3 regions of the Mesorhizobium sp. M1403 genome follow, and region 1 is predicted to be linked to each of the others. Evidence: riboswitches for the same ligand, from Rfam matches in the RefSeq annotation. Region 1 holds a riboswitch; each other region holds the start of a gene.
The links. A riboswitch is a leader RNA that binds a small molecule or an ion and turns the genes downstream of it on or off. The one in region 1 is predicted to bind cobalamin.

Region 1 (5,228 bases):
TTCAGCAGTAATTTTTGATCGCCCATTCGTGCTGTGTACCAGCCCTGTGTCTTGCGCAAGTGGTGACGAACGGCTGAGCCTCGAAGACGCCCTAAAAACACATGCTGCGATTTTTGAACACGCTTGACGTGTTAGATTAATTCATCCACAATGCGTGTGTTGAACACGCGAGGTGAGTTATGAACATGAAAGAGCTTAGGGTTCGACTGGGCATGACTCAAAAAGATTTGGCAGAGCAGATGGCAACGACGCAACAGACTGTGGCCCGTTGGGAAACAGGCAAAACGCAGTTGAACGTCGAGCAGATCAAGGACCTTTGTCTCACGTTGAAATGCACGGTCGAGGAGCTGCTGGGCTGGAAGATTGATGTCGAGGAGTGGCGCACGAGCCCGTTTGCAATTGCCGATGCCGAAACGCGATACGGCACCCTCAGAATCAAGACGACTGTTGGCAGCCGCCAATATCCTATCGATGAAAAGGCGCGTGAATCGATTTTACGTCAGTTGAAGGAACTTCATAATCTTCGTAGAAATAACACAAGCAGGCCATGGCTGTATTGTTGGAGCCTTGACAACAAAATACTCTTGATAAATCCGCAATATGTCCGCACCATTGAGCTTATCGGTGACGATGTAGAGGAGATGCCAGAGTATTATCATCCAGAAATCTATCGGGCTTTGGATGACTGGGATAAGGGTGAGGTTTCAGGAAAGCTGAAGAAAGAATGCGATGCCATCATCGCAGAGATGGGTGATCAGGAAGCCGTGCGCATGGCCTCCTATGTTCGCGTCACATATGACGACGGAGAAGATGAGTGGAACTTCTTGGATGAAGAAACCGCTACGACTTTCTTCGGATTGGAAGCTGCGACCTTTGACGTTCCCCAGTGTAGTTTCGCCGAAGTGGAGGAAGAAGGTTACTACCGAGCGCGATACGCCAACCTTGATCGCGTCGCGGTGATGGAGGTTCCAAGCGACCGTTATCACAGATTGACCGCGCCCGAGGAAGCTTAGAACCATCCACGAAGGGCGCATGTTACACCTCGACCTTGCGTGGGGCGTTTTCAGTACGAGATGACGTTAAGCGTAGGTAGTGGCAGGTAAGAGTGCTCGACCAGAAGCTCAACTGCCTCCTCAATATCGCTGCCGATGTGCCGCAGGACACGTCCACGGGAGCGTGGATAGGCGTGAAGTTCCTGCACTCCACGGTCCGCTCTCCCATCGCCGGTGTGTGCCCGACGCCATCTTGTGGACGAGCTTGGCCGCCTGCACCCGGTTGTATTCCGGCTTGCGGTCCGCCTGGGCGGTCCGCCGCGATGGCTATCTCCATGTCAATCGGCGCCGAACTTTGACTGCCCGCTGCTTTTGATGAATTTGGCGAGGTCCCGCGCATAATCACTCTTGGTCTTCTCCTTGAGGCCCTGTGTCGCGAACTTGTGGTCCAGCAGGGCAAACAGGTCCAAGTCTCCTTCCGCCTGTGGCGCTGGCTTGCCCTCACGCCCTCGGCTTCCCAATTGGGGACCGCTTCTGCGCGCTGCACCGTGGCGATTGCCCGCCCAAGACGCATCACAAGATCGAACGCCAAACCGTGCGCGTGCACGACGATTTGCCGCTCAGGCCTCATTTGGACAGGACTTGAGCTGGCCCGGTGGTTTAAGGCGGGTTACCTTGAGCCGGTGGGCTGCGAACAAGCAGTTCGAGACATTGGCCTCGATCACTTCGCAACACGCCGCTGCGCCTGGCCTCGGGTGCTCCCCTCGAAATCGTTGTGTCGTATCACCGAGGGCATCACGGCCAACAGCTTCCACATGGGCAACAGCCTCGCCATTGAGCCGAATATGGTCGCGAGCAGATCACCAACGAAGCGGTCGGAACCTCGGAGCCGAAGTTCGACGCCGAGGTGGTTCGCATGATGCGCTAAGCAGCACCACGGCGCTTGCCGGTATGTTTGCTGCCGGCAGCCGACGAACTCCTATCCTCCTGGACAAGGGCGCCGTGCGTCATTGCTTTGATTTACCGGCCGCTCAAGGCTTCCACAGTTTTCGCTTTCGAGGCGACCTTTGGAACATGCCAACGGAAATTTAACATAACGACATAAACATTTCTTTATGCGGCGTTGACAAAGAAGCGAACTGCTGTAATTGTCTCCCGCGTCGTGGTTCTCCGTACGGCGCTGCCGCAGCGGAGCTAAGAGGGAAGCCGGTGCGATGCCGGCGCTGCCCCCGCAACTGTTAGCGGCGAGCCAACCCCACTCATGTCACTGAGGCGAATAGCCTTGGGAAGACGGGTAGAGGCTATGACCCCGCGAGCCAGGAGACCTGCCACGGCGAATTACGTCCACGGGCGGGATGTCTCGGTGGCCGCTGCAGCCTGGCGTTCGTGCCGGCCTGCTAGCGCCTTCCTTGTGACCGACGCCCCAACCATCGGGGTCTGGCATGACTGTCTTTCAGCAAATTCCTGTAGCAACGCTCGGCGTGCCCCGCTTCGGTCGTCGGCGAGAACTGAAATTCGCGCTTGAAAGCTACTGGTCCGGAAAATCGTCCGCTGCCGACCTTCTCACGACCGCGAAGGCGCTCCGTGCCGCTAGCTGGGAGGAGCAGCACGATCGCGGCGTGTCGAAAATCCCGTCGAACGACTTCTCGCTCTACGACCATGTGCTCGACACCGCAGCCATGGTCGGCGCCGTTCCATCCCGTTACGGCTGGAATAGCGGCGAGGTTCCACTTGACATCTACTTCGCAATGGCGCGGGGCAACCAGGGTCAGACGGAGGATTGTCGACACGCTGGTCACCAGCAGGCGGCTCATCGGTCTGATGTAACCGCGATGGAAATGACCAAGTGGTTTGACACCAACTATCACTACATTGTGCCGGAACTCAACGATGATCAGACGTTCGCCCTCTCGTCGACGAAACCGGTCGATTACTTCATCGAGGCTAAAGCTCTCGGCGTTCACACACGCCCAGTCATCCTTGGACCGATCACCTTCCTCAAGCTGGCGAAATCGCCTGCCGAAGGATTCGATCCCATCGCGCTCCTGCCGCGGCTGCTGCCCGTCTACGAGCAACTCCTGCAGAGGCTGAAGCTGTCTGGAGCCGACTGGGTGCAGATCGATGAGCCAGCGCTTGTCCTCGATCTGAACCCGAACGAACGAGCTGCGTTCGAATTCGCCTATGGCCAGCTGTCGAAAGCCGCGCCCGAGCTGAAGATCATGCTGGCTACCTATTTCGGGCCGCTGGGAGACAATCTCGAAACCGCGGTTTCTCTGCCCCTGGCCGGGCTGCATATTGATCTCGTGCGCGCTCCCGAACAGCTGGAAACGGTGGGTCGGCTCGCACCGAAGGATCTGGTGCTCTCGCTTGGCTTGATCGATGGCCGCAACGTCTGGCGTGCGAACCTGCCCGCCATTCTCGACCGCATCAAACCGATCGTCGCCGGCTGGCCCTTGGACCGCGTCGAGATCGCGCCTTCTTGCTCGATGCTGCATGTGCCGATCGACCTCCGCATGGAGACGGAACTCGACGCGGACATCAGGTCGTGGCTCGCCTTCGCGGCCCAGAAGACCGACGAGTTGGTGTTGCTTGCCCGGGCCCTGTCCCAAGGCAGGGATGCGGTGGCAGGCGCGTTGAAAGCGTCTGCCGAGGCTGCCGCCATTCGCGTGACATCCACGAAGATCCATGACCCGCTGGTTGAGGGGCGGATCGCCAGCATTGACGACAGCATGAAGCGACGAGAGAGCGCTTTTGCCGAGCGCTCCAGAGTCCAGGCCGGCACGCTCGGGCTGCCGCCGTTCCCGACGACGACCATCGGGTCCTTCCCGCAGACGCCGCAGGTACGCAGGGCGCGGGCCGCTCATGCGAACGGCCAGCTGAGCCATGTCGACTACGAGACCTTCCTGAAGAAGGAGATCGAGGCTGCAATTTGCTGGCAGGAAGAGATCGGGCTGGACGTGCTGGTGCACGGTGAGTTCGAACGAAACGACATGGTACAGTATTTCGGCGAGCAGCTGTCCGGCTTCGCCTTCACCCAGCATGCCTGGGTGCAGAGCTATGGGTCGCGTTACGTGCGCCCCCCCATCATCTTCGGCGACGTATCGAGGCCCAAGCCGATGACGCTGCGCTGGTGGCAATTCGCCCAGTCGCTTACGGAAAACCCTGTGAAGGGAATGCTCACAGGCCCGGTGACCATTCTCAACTGGTCTTTTGTTCGCGACGACGTACCCCGCTCCGAAGCATGCCGCCAGATCGCGCTCGCCATCCGCGACGAGGTGACGGATCTCGAATGGTCCGGCGCAAGGATGATCCAGATCGATGAGGCCGCGTTTCGCGAAGGATTGCCACTGCGCCAGTCTGACTGGAAAGACTATCTCGACTGGGCTGTCGAATGCTTCCGGATCGCTTCAACGGGTGTAAAGGACGCGACTCAAATCCATACCCACATGTGCTACTCGGAGTTCAACGAGATCATCGACGCGATCGCTGAAATGGATGCGGATGTCATTTCGATTGAGACGTCGCGCTCGAAGATGGAACTGCTGGACGCCTTCACGAGCTCCAAATATCCGAACGAAATCGGTCCCGGAGTCTACGACATTCACTCACCACGCGTCCCGGAAGTCGGCGAGATTTCGGATCTCGTCATGCTTGCCCGCGAGCGACTGTCGGATTCCCAACTGTGGGTAAACCCGGACTGTGGCCTCAAAACACGCAAATGGGAGGAGGTCCGCCCTGCCCTCATGAACATGGTCGATGCAGCACGTGCGCTCCGGTAGAAAGTGTAGGCCGGAGGGTTTCCTGGTTGCTCACCATGTGGTGAGTGACCGGCTGCCGCATGTCGGCCGTGAATGTGCCAAAACGCGATCACATCCTTTGAAATAAGTCACTCGAGCGAGAAAGTGCACTTTCCTTCGGCACGTGTACTAATCGCGCAGGAATAAAGGGAACCGTTTTCTCCCTGTGACGTGTCGAGTTCGAAGGGGATGTGATTGGCGTCGAGACCGCTCCGGCCATGGGTTATCTGCATGCCAAGTGCGCTGTTCTCGATCAGTTCGTAAAGGACTTCTCGGCTCGGTTCATCGAAATGCGCGGGTACATACATGACAGGTTCCTTCACTGGCCGCCGGGTTCGCTGTTCACCGGTTGACATCCGATGGCAAGCGTTGCAACGCGGCGGCGATCTGGCGCTTCGCTGCTGAGGGCAGAGGCAGGATGGGACGCGGGGGGTCGGCT
Region 2 (5,228 bases), on a different contig from region 1:
GCACGCTGACAGGTTCAGCGACCGCCGCACCCGATCCGGCGAGACTTGCCAACCTCTGCACCAGCGCCGTCATATTCGCCGGGCCACCTTCGCGGAAATAGTCGAGCAGACCATCAAGTTCCTGGCGCGGCAGCGTCGAGCCTTCGATCAGCCGCAAATCCTCGTCGTGGCTCTCGCCCGGTAGGAGCGCCAGCTTAATACCGCGATTTCGCGCGACAACGGCAAGCTGGTCGCAGCCGTAGCGCCACCAGTCGTAACCGCCGAGGATGCGGACCAGGACGACCTTGGCGTGGCGGGCGACGCTGTCGATCCAGAGGTCGACGGACATCGGGTGGCGCAGGTCGCGCAAGGCGGCGAGCCGCATCGACGGCAGGCGGTCCGCATCTGCCTTCCACGCCGCCGCCAGCCCGGCGAGGTCGCTGTCGGTGAAGGACAGCGCCACGACATCCGCAGGCGTTTGCCTGAGATCGACAGGCTCGGCGAGATCGTCGAGCGAGGCGGATGTGGTGGTGAGGATGTGCATCGCGGCTCGTACCTGGGATCAGCCGGCGAGGATACGCTCGATCGCCGGGCGGTTCAGCCCTTTCAGGCCGATGACGACGAGGCGCGAGCGGCGATCGTCTTCAGCGGTCCAGGCGCGGTCGTAATAGTGGTTGACGCGCGGACCGACGGCCTGCAGCAAGAGCCGCATCGGCTTGCCGCCGACGTCGACGAAACCCTTGACGCGCAATACGTTTTCTTCCTCCGCCGCCGTGGCGACGCGTTGTGCCAGCTCGTCCGGGTTGGACACCGACGCAATGTCGATGACGAACGAGTCAAAGTCGTCATGTTCGTGGTCGAGCTCGTCGTCGTGATGGGTCTTGCGGTTCTCGATGTCGTCCTCGACGGCGAGACCAAGGCCGAGCAGCACCGACGGATCGACCTTGCCTTGCGAGGTCGGCACGATCTTCACCGCCCGCGCAACATGCTTGCCGATGACGGCATTGGCGCGCGCCGCGCCGGCTGCGTCCAGCAGGTCGCTCTTCGACAGGATGATCAGGTCGGCACAAGCGAGCTGGTCTTCGAACACCTCCTCGACAGGATCGTCATGGTCGAGCGTCTCGTCCTGCGCGCGCTGCGCCTGCAGGGCGTCCATGTCGTTGGCAACGCGGCCATCAGCCAGCGCCGGCCCGTCGACGACGGCGATGACGCCATCGACCGTGACGCGGCTTTTCACCGACGGCCACTGGAAGGCCTGGACCAGCGGCTTGGGCAGGGCCAGCCCGGACGTCTCGATCAGGATGTAGTCGACCTTCGGCGTCAGCGACAGGATCTGGTCGAGCGCGGGGACAAAGTCGTCGGCGACAGTGCAGCAGATGCAGCCATTGGCCAGCTCGACGATGTTTTCCTCGGGGCAAGTGTCGATGCCGCAGCCCTTCAGGATCTCGCCGTCGATGCCGATATCGCCGAACTCGTTGACGATGATGGCCAGGCGCTTGCCTTTGGCGTTTTCGAGCAAATGGCGGATCAGCGTCGTCTTGCCGGCGCCGAGAAAGCCGGTGACGACGGTGCAGGGGACGCGCGAAACGTTGGCGGCCGAATCTGGGGAAGTCATATCAAGTCCTTCAAAAGGTCGAGGGGAGGGATGCGGGCAACCAAGCCGCGCTTCAGGCAATCGGGACGGCCGCGCCACGGAATGAGGCCGTCCGTCGAAGTAGCGAACAGCTTTGCCCCCGTCACCAGATCGGTGCCGCTGGTCGTGGTCAGGTCGCCGAAGACATAGCTCCAGCAGCCGTCGCGCAGCATCGCGGCGCTGAGCCGGCGCTTGCAATTGCCGAGGCATTCGACGGTGCGGATTTTAATGTTTTCGCTGGAAGCGGCGCGGCGCGTGTCCTCGGCGAGCAGTTCGCCGGCGCGGGGATGAGCGTCCGAACCGGTCTCGTCACGGCAGGACGAGCAGACGATGACGGTGACGCCGGCCGGGGAATCACCATGGCCGGACAATAAATCCGCTGTCTCAGCCGGAAAACTGCTGTCGCGTTCCAAATCAGGCTCCTTGCCCGGAAAACCCGCCAGGCGATCGGATTCTTATGTCCTAGACGGCAGGTCTCCTGGCTCGCGGGTCATCGCCTGGGTGCCGCCTTCCCGGGAATATCCCAGTGGTTTTCGGCCTTGGCTCGTCGCTTACAGTTGCGGGGACAGCCGCGGATTTGAAATCGAGATTTCGCACCGCATTCCCTCTTGGCCCTTGCCGTTGCGGGCAGGGGACCGTCTGGAACGGATTTAGGCTTGTGAAGGCAGTCGTGTCAACGCACGTCTATGACGCGGCGATATCTGCGAGCGGCTGGCCGAGGTCGCCGGCAGCCGTCACCTCGATGCGCTCGAGCCCGAGCCAACCCTGCATCTGCTTCAATTCCTCGAAAAGGGCGGCGGCAGTTTGCGGCGGGGCGCCGGGCTCCGAATAGGCGGCATGGACGCGCAATACGCCGGCCGGGCGGTCGGCCCTGAGGTCGACGCGCCCGACGATGCTGTCGCCGAGCAGGAACGGCAGCACATAATAGCCATACTGGCGCTTTTCGGCCGGCGTGTAGATCTCGATGCGGTAGTGGAAGTCGAACAACCGCTCGGTGCGCGACCGCTCGAAGACGACGGGATCGAACGGCGCAAGCAAGGCGCGCGCCTCGATCCTGCGCGGCAAACGGGCGTCCTTGTGGAGATAGGCTGTTTTGCTCCAGCCTTCGACGCTCACCGGCAACAGGTCGCCAGCCTCGACCAGTTCCTCGATGCGGCCCTTGATGTCGGCGGGCGAGAGGCGGAAATAGTCGCGCAGATCGCCCGCCGTGGCGACGCCATGGGCGCGGGCGGAGATGCGCAGCAGTTCGCGGTGGGCGTCCGCGGGGGACGGAACTGGCAAAGCGAGTACCGTTGGCGGCAGCACGCGCTCCGGCAGATCGTAGAACCGCTCGAAACCACGCCGGTGCGCCGTGGTGATGCGGCCCGCCCAGAACAGCCATTCGAAGGCATGCTTGGCATGGCTCCAGCCCCACCAGCCGCCCGAGCCCTTCTGGCCTTCGAAAGCCGACGCCGCGATCGGGCCTCGTTCAGCGACCTCGCGATAGATGTCCTCAATGTAGGCGGCGTGCTCGCGGCCCCATTTTGCCAGTCCGCTGTACATTTCCTCGCCGCGCTCGGCCCGCTGCATGCGCCAGCGCATCAGCGGATAGGTCTCGACGGGCAGGAACGAGGCTTCATGCGCCCAATATTCGAAGACCATGCGCTTGTGTGTCACCGCGGCGTCGTCGAGCAGCGCCAGCTTGTAGGGGCCAAGCCGCGAATAGAGCGGCATATAATGGGCGCGAACCACGGCGCTGACGGAATCGATCTGCAGCAGGCCGGTACGGGCAAGCACCCGGGCCAGATGCCGGCGGTCAGGCGTGCCGCTGGGGCGCGGGTCATTGAATCCCTGTGCCGCAAGCGCAATGCGACGGGCCAGGGCAAGCGAGATTTTTTCCTTCATGAAGGCGGTATCCGGACGATGTTAGACAGAGAAAATGACCTGCGATTCCGCCCCATGCTAGCAAGGTTTTGGCGGCATCTATGTCAGGAGAGAAAAGTGGAGTGAAAAGTGAAGGAAATCAAACAGGAGCGGATCGGACCAGTTTTCCCGGATATGCCGTCCAGCACCGCGATTTGAACAAGGTTTGACTTGCTTCGCCGAAAGCGCTGCGCTAACCCTCGCCGCGTTGCAGCATAGAGCCCCCTTAAAACGGTTCAGTGGTTAATCTGTCACGCTTCCGCAAGTGGGTCCGGTGCTGTAATCAGAGTGGATTGGCCGCCAACGGAAAACTGCAGCATGAACGCACTTTTAGGTTCGTACCTGCCCATCGTCCTGTTCATCGGCGTGGCGCTGGTCGTCGGCCTGGCGCTGCTCGCCGCACCGTTCCTGGTGGCTTACCGCAACCCCGATCCGGAAAAGCTTTCCGCCTATGAGTGCGGCTTCAACTCGTTCGACGACGCTCGCATGAAGTTCGACATCCGCTTCTACCTGGTGTCGATCCTGTTCATCATCTTCGATCTGGAAGTGGCCTTCCTGTTTCCGTGGGCAGTGTCGTTCAGTCAGATCGGCATGCTCGGTTTCTGGTCGATGATGGTGTTTTTGGCGGTGCTGACCATCGGCTTTGCCTATGAATGGAAAAAAGGAGCGCTGGAATGGGATTGAACGACAGTTCCGGCACGCTCGTCGCGCCGAAGCCCAAGGGTCTCATCGACCCCAACACCGGCCGGCCGGTGGGGGAAGATGACCCATTCTTCCTGGAGATCAACAACGAGCTCGCCGACAAGGGCTTTCTCGTCACCTCGACCGAGGCGCTGATCACCTGGGCGCGCAGCGGCTCGCTGATGTTCATGACGTTTGGCCTCGCCTGCTGCGCCGTCGAGATGATCCATACGTCGATGCCACGCTACGACTCGGAGAGGTTCGGTGTCGCGCCGCGCGCGTCTCCTCGCCAGTCCGACATCATGATCGTTGCCGGCACGCTGACCAACAAGATGGCGCCGGCGCTGCGCAAGGTCTACGACCAGATGCCGGAGCCGCGCTACGTCATCTCGATGGGCTCCTGTGCCAATGGCGGCGGCTATTATCATTATTCCTATTCGGTGGTGCGCGGCTGCGACCGCATCGTGCCGGTCGACATCTACGTGCCCGGCTGCCCACCGAGCGCTGAAGCGCTGCTCTACGGCATCCTTCTGCTGCAGAAGAAGATCCGCCGCACCGGCACGATCGAACGGTGAGCGGCATGACCCAGGCGTTGAATGACCTCTCGACCTATCTTGGCGAGAAGCTGACCGGCCGGATCGGCGAAGCGGTGCTCGCCTATGGCGAACTCACTATCTCGGTCGAGCCGCGCGACCTGATCGAGGTGGTGACCTTCCTGCGCGACGACCCGAAATGCCAGTTCATTTCGATCATCGACGTTTGCGGCGCAGATTATCCGTCGCGGGCAAAGCGCTTCGACGTGGTCTATCACCTGCTGTCGCCGAGGCAGAATATCCGCATCCGCATCAAGGTCCAGGCCGACGAAGAGACGCTGGTGCCGTCGATCACCGGCATATATCCCGGCGCGGACTGGTTCGAGCGCGAGACCTACGACCTCTATGGCGTGCTGTTTTCGGGCCATCCCGATCTGCGCCGGATCCTGACCGACTACGGCTTCGAGGGCCATCCGCTGCGCAAGGACTTTCCGCTGACC
Region 3 (5,228 bases), on a different contig from region 1:
TCCAGGCGAGGTTGACCGCATCGCCTATCCCGGTGTTCATGCCCTGGCCGCCGGCCGGGCTGTGGATGTGGCCGGCATCGCCGCAGAGGAACGCGCGGCCGATCTGGAAGCGTTCGGCAACACGGTGATGGACGCGGTAGGTCGAGAACCAGTTGACCTTGTCCACCGCAATGCCGGTGTCGCGCTCGACATCGGCACGGATCGCCTCGAAGGTGATCGTCTCGTCGGCTTCATGCGCCTTCGGCACGATGCCGATCAGACGCAGCGAACCGGATTGCCTGACCGGCATGACGATCGCGAAACCGTAGGCGCTGACCGTCGTGTCCATGCCGTTGCGGGTGACCGCGCCGCTGCCCATGACGTCGGCGACATAGAAGGCCTGCTCGTAGGTGCCGCCGGGGAAGCCGATGTTCAACCCATGGCGCACGGTGCTGCGGGCGCCGTCGCATCCACAGAGATAGGCGGCGCTGACAGTCTCGGTCCGACCGTGCCTCTTCAGCGTGGCAATAACCGAGTCCCTCCTGTCATCGAAGGCAACAAGCTCCGTGCTGCGCTCGACCTCGACGCCGGCGCGCTCGAGATGCGTTATCAGGACGCGCTCGTGAATGTCCTGCGGCAGCGCGAATGCGAAGGAGTACGGGCTGATGCCGCGGCCGAAGTCGGAGAGCGGCAGCTTTGCGGCGATGCCGGCCGGCGTGCGTACGGTGAGTTGCTCCAGCCGCACGCCGGCAGCAAGCACATCCTCGACGATGCCGACCTGGCGGTGGAACTCGAGCGTGCGGGCCTGGACGGCGAGCGCGCGCGATGTCTCGCCTGGACCTGCTGCCTTGTCGAGGATGCGGACCGGCATGCCGAGACGGGTGAGCCAGAGGGCAAGCGTCAGCCCGGTTGGTCCGGCGCCGGCGATCAGGACTTTCGTTTGTGACGGGCTCATCTGGATTCTCCTGCCGCGATGCGAACCTTTTCGTGTTCGCGCAGCCGGTTAATGCCGGCGGTTACGACAACGTCGCCTTCGGCCAGGCCGCCGCTGACGACGACGCGCTCGGTCTCGTAGCGGTCAATGACGACGGGCTTCAGCTCGACGGCCGACGAAGCGCCCACGACCCACACGGCCGGCTTGCCGTCCTTGTCGAACAGCGCACTTCCCGGCAACACCACGACAGGCGCGCTGGATTCGTTGACACGGCCCGCGACGCTGCTGCCGAAGCGCATTTCATCCGGGGCGTTGCCCAGCGAAACCTTCACCTGGAAGGTACGGGTGACGGCATCGGCCACAGGCGACACCTCGCGGATGACGCCGGGTGTCGAGATCGCCGGGTTGCTCAGCAGCGAGACCATGATCTCCGGCGGATGCCCGGCGCTGCGGACATTCGAGAAAGCTGCCTCGGCGATCGAGAAGACGGCGTCGCGGGCTTGCGGATCGGCGATGCGCACGACCATCTGCCCGACGGTGACGAGCTGGCCTTCCTCGGCGCCGGTCGCCGTCACCACACCGTCGAAATCCGCATGCAGTTCGGTATAGGCGAGCTGGTCCTTGGCCATCTCCAGGCCGATCCTTGCCGAGTCCAGCTTGGCCTGCGCGGAGCGAAGGTTCTTCAACGTCGCATCGTAGCTGGCGCGCGTCGTGAAACCTTTGGCGAGCAGCGCTCCGAGGCGGGCTTCGGCGGCACGCGCCTCGACCAGAACGGCTTGCGCGGCCGCGACATCGGCCTCGGCGCTGCGTAAGCGGTTGCGGTAATCCTGGTCTTCGATGCGGGCGAGCACCTCGTCCTTCCTGACCGTCTGGCCGATCGCGGCCATGCGCTGCACCAGCTTACCGGACAAGCGGAAGCCGAGATCGCTTTCGCGTTGCGGGCGGACCTCGCCGATGGCGAGGCGGCTATCCGCCTGCGGCGCCGGCTTCACCTTCACGGCCTTGACCAGCTTCGGTCCCGGCACATCCGGCCTTGCGCTCGCGGCCTCGCCCTTGGCGGCGTACCAGGTGACGGCGGCGGCGCAGGCGAGCGCCGCGAACGATACGCCAACGAGGCCACGTTTCAACCTGCTGTTGGATGCGGCAGTCATGTTGTCTCCTTCCGTGTGGCGGCCGGCGCCGGAACGGGCGCAATAGACGGCAATGATCCTTGGCTGGAGACGGCGCCGGGCGCCTTCGCGAAAACGTGGGGTCAATAGGCCCGTTCACCAGCACGCTTTCATTCGGCTTTTCGAGCGCTGAAATCTCGATCGGATTCTGAAAATTTTCCGATGTTTTGGCGACCGACCTCGTCCGTGCTGGTCCATTGAAAGGTCTTCGAATTGGGCATCCAGGGAAAAACCGGAACACAGGTCTGCCGGTGTTGACAGCAGAGGCATGATGGTGCCTGCGAGCCCAATCAAAAGCCATTGCGACGCGGTCGGCGAGATCTACGGTAGAAAGGTGATGGTCCCCGAGTCGCGAGGCAAGGGGTGAAAAGGGAACACGGTGAGATCCTTCGGATCGAGGCCGTGGCTGCCCCCGCAACTGTAAGCGGTTAGCAAAATCCGAAGTGCCACTGGCCGGCAAGGCTGGGAAGGCAGGATGGCGCAAAGACCCGCGAGCCAGGAGACCTGCCATCAGCATGAGTTGACCGGACGGGGTGTGCCGGGAGGAGACGTGGACATCGGTCTTGTCGGCCGGTCCGTCCAGCTTCCTTCCGTCGCCATTGAGAAAGTGACGGTAAGTTGGACGCCTCCCAGCCTCTTCTTGAAGCGTGTGAACTGAGCGCGACGACGAATGGCCGGTGCCTGGTCAGCGCGGTGAGCCTTTCGATAGCGCCGGGCGACCGCCTCGCCATCATCGGCCCCAACGGCGCCGGCAAGACGACGCTGCTGCGCATGCTATGCGGTACGCTGCGGCCAAGCGCGGGAGATGTGAGATTTTCCGGACGCCGGCTGGAGAGGTTTTCGGCCGCCGAGCGGGCACTGCACATGGCGGTCGTTGGCCAGACCGACCAGCCTGATCCGCGGCTTGCCGTGATCGACTACGTCGAGCTTGGGCGCGTCCCGCATGCCGGCTTGCGTCGGAGGAGCGAGCAACGCGACATCGTCATTGAAGCACTTCGCAGAACCGGCCTGCTGCCGCTGCTCGGCCGCACGATCGGCTCGCTATCCGGTGGCGAGCGGCAACGCGCCCAGCTGGCGCGCGCCATCGCCCAGGAGCCCAAAATCCTGTTCCTCGATGAACCGACCAATCATCTCGATCCGCGCGCCCGCAGCGACCTTCTCGAACTCGTATCGCAGTTTGGCATGACCGTCGTGGCGGTGCTTCATGATCTGTCGCTTGTCACGCCATTTGCCACCAGGGTCGCGGTGATGAACGAGGCCCGCCTGCAGGCACTTGCCAGTCCGTGCGAGGCGCTGACCAAGAAGTTGATCCGCGAGATTTTTGGCGTTGACGTGCTTTGGCTGCGCCATCCCACCGAAGACCGCGAACTCACGGTCTTCGACGTTCCGAACCGCGCCTCTTCACATCCCGATTGACCAAGGAGCAATATCCGTGAAACGCCTCGTACTGTCTTTTGCCTCCCTCCTGCTTGCCGAGACCGCCTTCGCTTTCCCGGTAACCGTTGATAGCTGCGGCACGCCGCTGACGTTCGACGCCGCGCCGAAGCGCGCCGTCATCCAAGATCTGAACATGGCGGAGATGGCCTTCGCGCTGGGGCTGCAACCATCGATCGTCGGCCTGACCGGCATCACCGGATGGTATAAGGTCGGTCCGGAATTCAAGGCCGAGCAGGGCGCGATCCCGGAACTCGCGCCGAAATACCCGACCCTCGAAAACCTCGTCGCCGTCGAGCCCGATTTCTTCTTCGCCGGCTGGTATTACGGCATGAAGCCTGGCGGCGAGGTGACGCCCGATACGCTGGCCCCGCACGGTATCAAGACGCTGGTGCTGACGGAAAGTTGCGTCCATCTCGACCAGAACCGCCCCGCCGCCTCGATGGACCTGCTCTATGGTGATGTCGAAAAGCTGGGCAAGATTTTTGGCAAGGAGGCGGAGGCGGGAAAGCTTGTTTCGAACTGGAAGGCGCAGCTCGCCGATATCACGGCAAAGATCGGCGACCGCACGGGAACGCGTGTGTTTCTTTACGACTCCGGCGAAGACAAACCCTTCACATCAGGCAAGTTCGCGATCCCCAGCGCCTCGGTCTTCGTCGTGCGCCAGTCGGACGCGGTGGCGAAGTTGCGCCTGCTCTATGTCGAGCCGTCGGCGCGCGGCCTCGGCATCGGCAAGCGGCTGGTCGAGGAATGCATCGGTTTTTGCCGCGACACGGGTTACAGGACACTGACGCTGTGGACCAACGACGTGCTCACTTCGGCACGCCGCATCTATGAGGCTGCGGGCTTTAAATTGACCAACGAGGAGCGCCACCATTCCTTCGGCAAGGATCTGGTCGGCCAGAACTGGAATCTGGAGTTGTAGCAGCGCCGCAGAATTTCGAGCATCGGCCTGCGGCGGTCGCTCAGGTCGCAGGCTTAATGTTTTGGTTCAAGCGAAAGAAATTGGTGGGATCATACTTGTTCTTTAGTGCGGCCAACCTCGGATAATTCTCGCCGTAAGCCGCCAGAACCCGATCAGTGCCCTCTTCGCCGAGATTGTTGGCATAGACGCCGCCGGTCGAGAACGGTCTCATTGCATCCCACAGGTCGCGCGCCCATCGGATGTGCGTTTCGTCGTCAGACGGATTGTCCCAGATCGATATCGGGAAGCAATCGTAAAGCGCATCCCGATTGGCGTAGGGCGTTCCGTCCATCGGTACTCGCGAGATGGCGCCGCCAACCTGCTGCAGGACCAGAAGCGATTCGCTGGGTGCAGTCATGTAAGCCGCAAGCATGGTATCGATCGCCTGATCTGTGATTTCGCGCATGAACTGCGCCTTCCAGTAGTAGCGCCGCCCGCGCGGAAAGAGGCTGTCCCCGGCCGATTGGATTTGAAGATAGGGGACGGGAGCAATCCGGCGCTCAACCGGCGTGCCATACTCTCTCAGAGGTTGAATGATTTGCTGGCCCTCGTCGAGTGGGCCGATGTAGCACGCCGATATGCTGAAGAAGCGTTCGCCCGAGGGCGCCGTCACAAGTGCTGCATCCAGGCTCAGCTCATCCGGGGCGCCGCTCGAGAACGCACGGTAGAACCGCATCGCTTCGCGTGCCTCTTCGTACCGGTATAGCATCGATCCCGCGATGAGGAGCGGACCCACGGGATGGAGCTT

Region 2: it holds a riboswitch for cobalamin, as region 1 does, so the genes downstream of both, NKH01_RS00620 (DUF1636 family protein) here and metE (5-methyltetrahydropteroyltriglutamate--homocysteine S-methyltransferase) in region 1, are expected to answer to the same signal.
Region 3: it holds a riboswitch for cobalamin, as region 1 does, so the genes downstream of both, NKH01_RS14910 (ABC transporter ATP-binding protein) here and metE (5-methyltetrahydropteroyltriglutamate--homocysteine S-methyltransferase) in region 1, are expected to answer to the same signal.

What each region holds. Positions count from the first base shown of each region.
Region 1 is NZ_JAMYKY010000020.1:98,622-103,849, forward strand. It holds gene NKH01_RS26105 (helix-turn-helix transcriptional regulator) at 180-1,013, shown strand; gene NKH01_RS26110 (hypothetical protein) at 1,331-1,462, opposite strand; cobalamin riboswitch at 2,139-2,339, shown strand; gene metE (5-methyltetrahydropteroyltriglutamate--homocysteine S-methyltransferase) at 2,435-4,771, shown strand; gene NKH01_RS26120 (FMN-binding negative transcriptional regulator) at 4,879-5,097, opposite strand; partial or broken gene NKH01_RS26125 (dihydrodipicolinate synthase family protein) at 5,132-5,228, opposite strand, start outside.
Region 2 is NZ_JAMYKY010000001.1:114,789-120,016, forward strand. It holds gene NKH01_RS00610 (cobaltochelatase subunit CobN) at 1-523, opposite strand, end outside; gene cobW (cobalamin biosynthesis protein CobW) at 542-1,594, opposite strand; gene NKH01_RS00620 (DUF1636 family protein) at 1,591-2,025, opposite strand; cobalamin riboswitch at 2,064-2,267, opposite strand; gene NKH01_RS00625 (winged helix-turn-helix domain-containing protein) at 2,297-3,496, opposite strand; gene NKH01_RS00630 (NADH-quinone oxidoreductase subunit A) at 3,833-4,198, shown strand; gene NKH01_RS00635 (NuoB/complex I 20 kDa subunit family protein) at 4,189-4,770, shown strand; gene NKH01_RS00640 (NADH-quinone oxidoreductase subunit C) at 4,776-5,228, shown strand, end outside.
Region 3 is NZ_JAMYKY010000007.1:137,763-142,990, forward strand. It holds gene NKH01_RS14900 (FAD-dependent monooxygenase) at 1-934, opposite strand, end outside; gene NKH01_RS14905 (efflux RND transporter periplasmic adaptor subunit) at 931-2,064, opposite strand; cobalamin riboswitch at 2,404-2,608, shown strand; gene NKH01_RS14910 (ABC transporter ATP-binding protein) at 2,701-3,498, shown strand; gene NKH01_RS14915 (GNAT family N-acetyltransferase) at 3,515-4,441, shown strand; gene NKH01_RS14920 (FAD-binding oxidoreductase) at 4,482-5,228, opposite strand, start outside.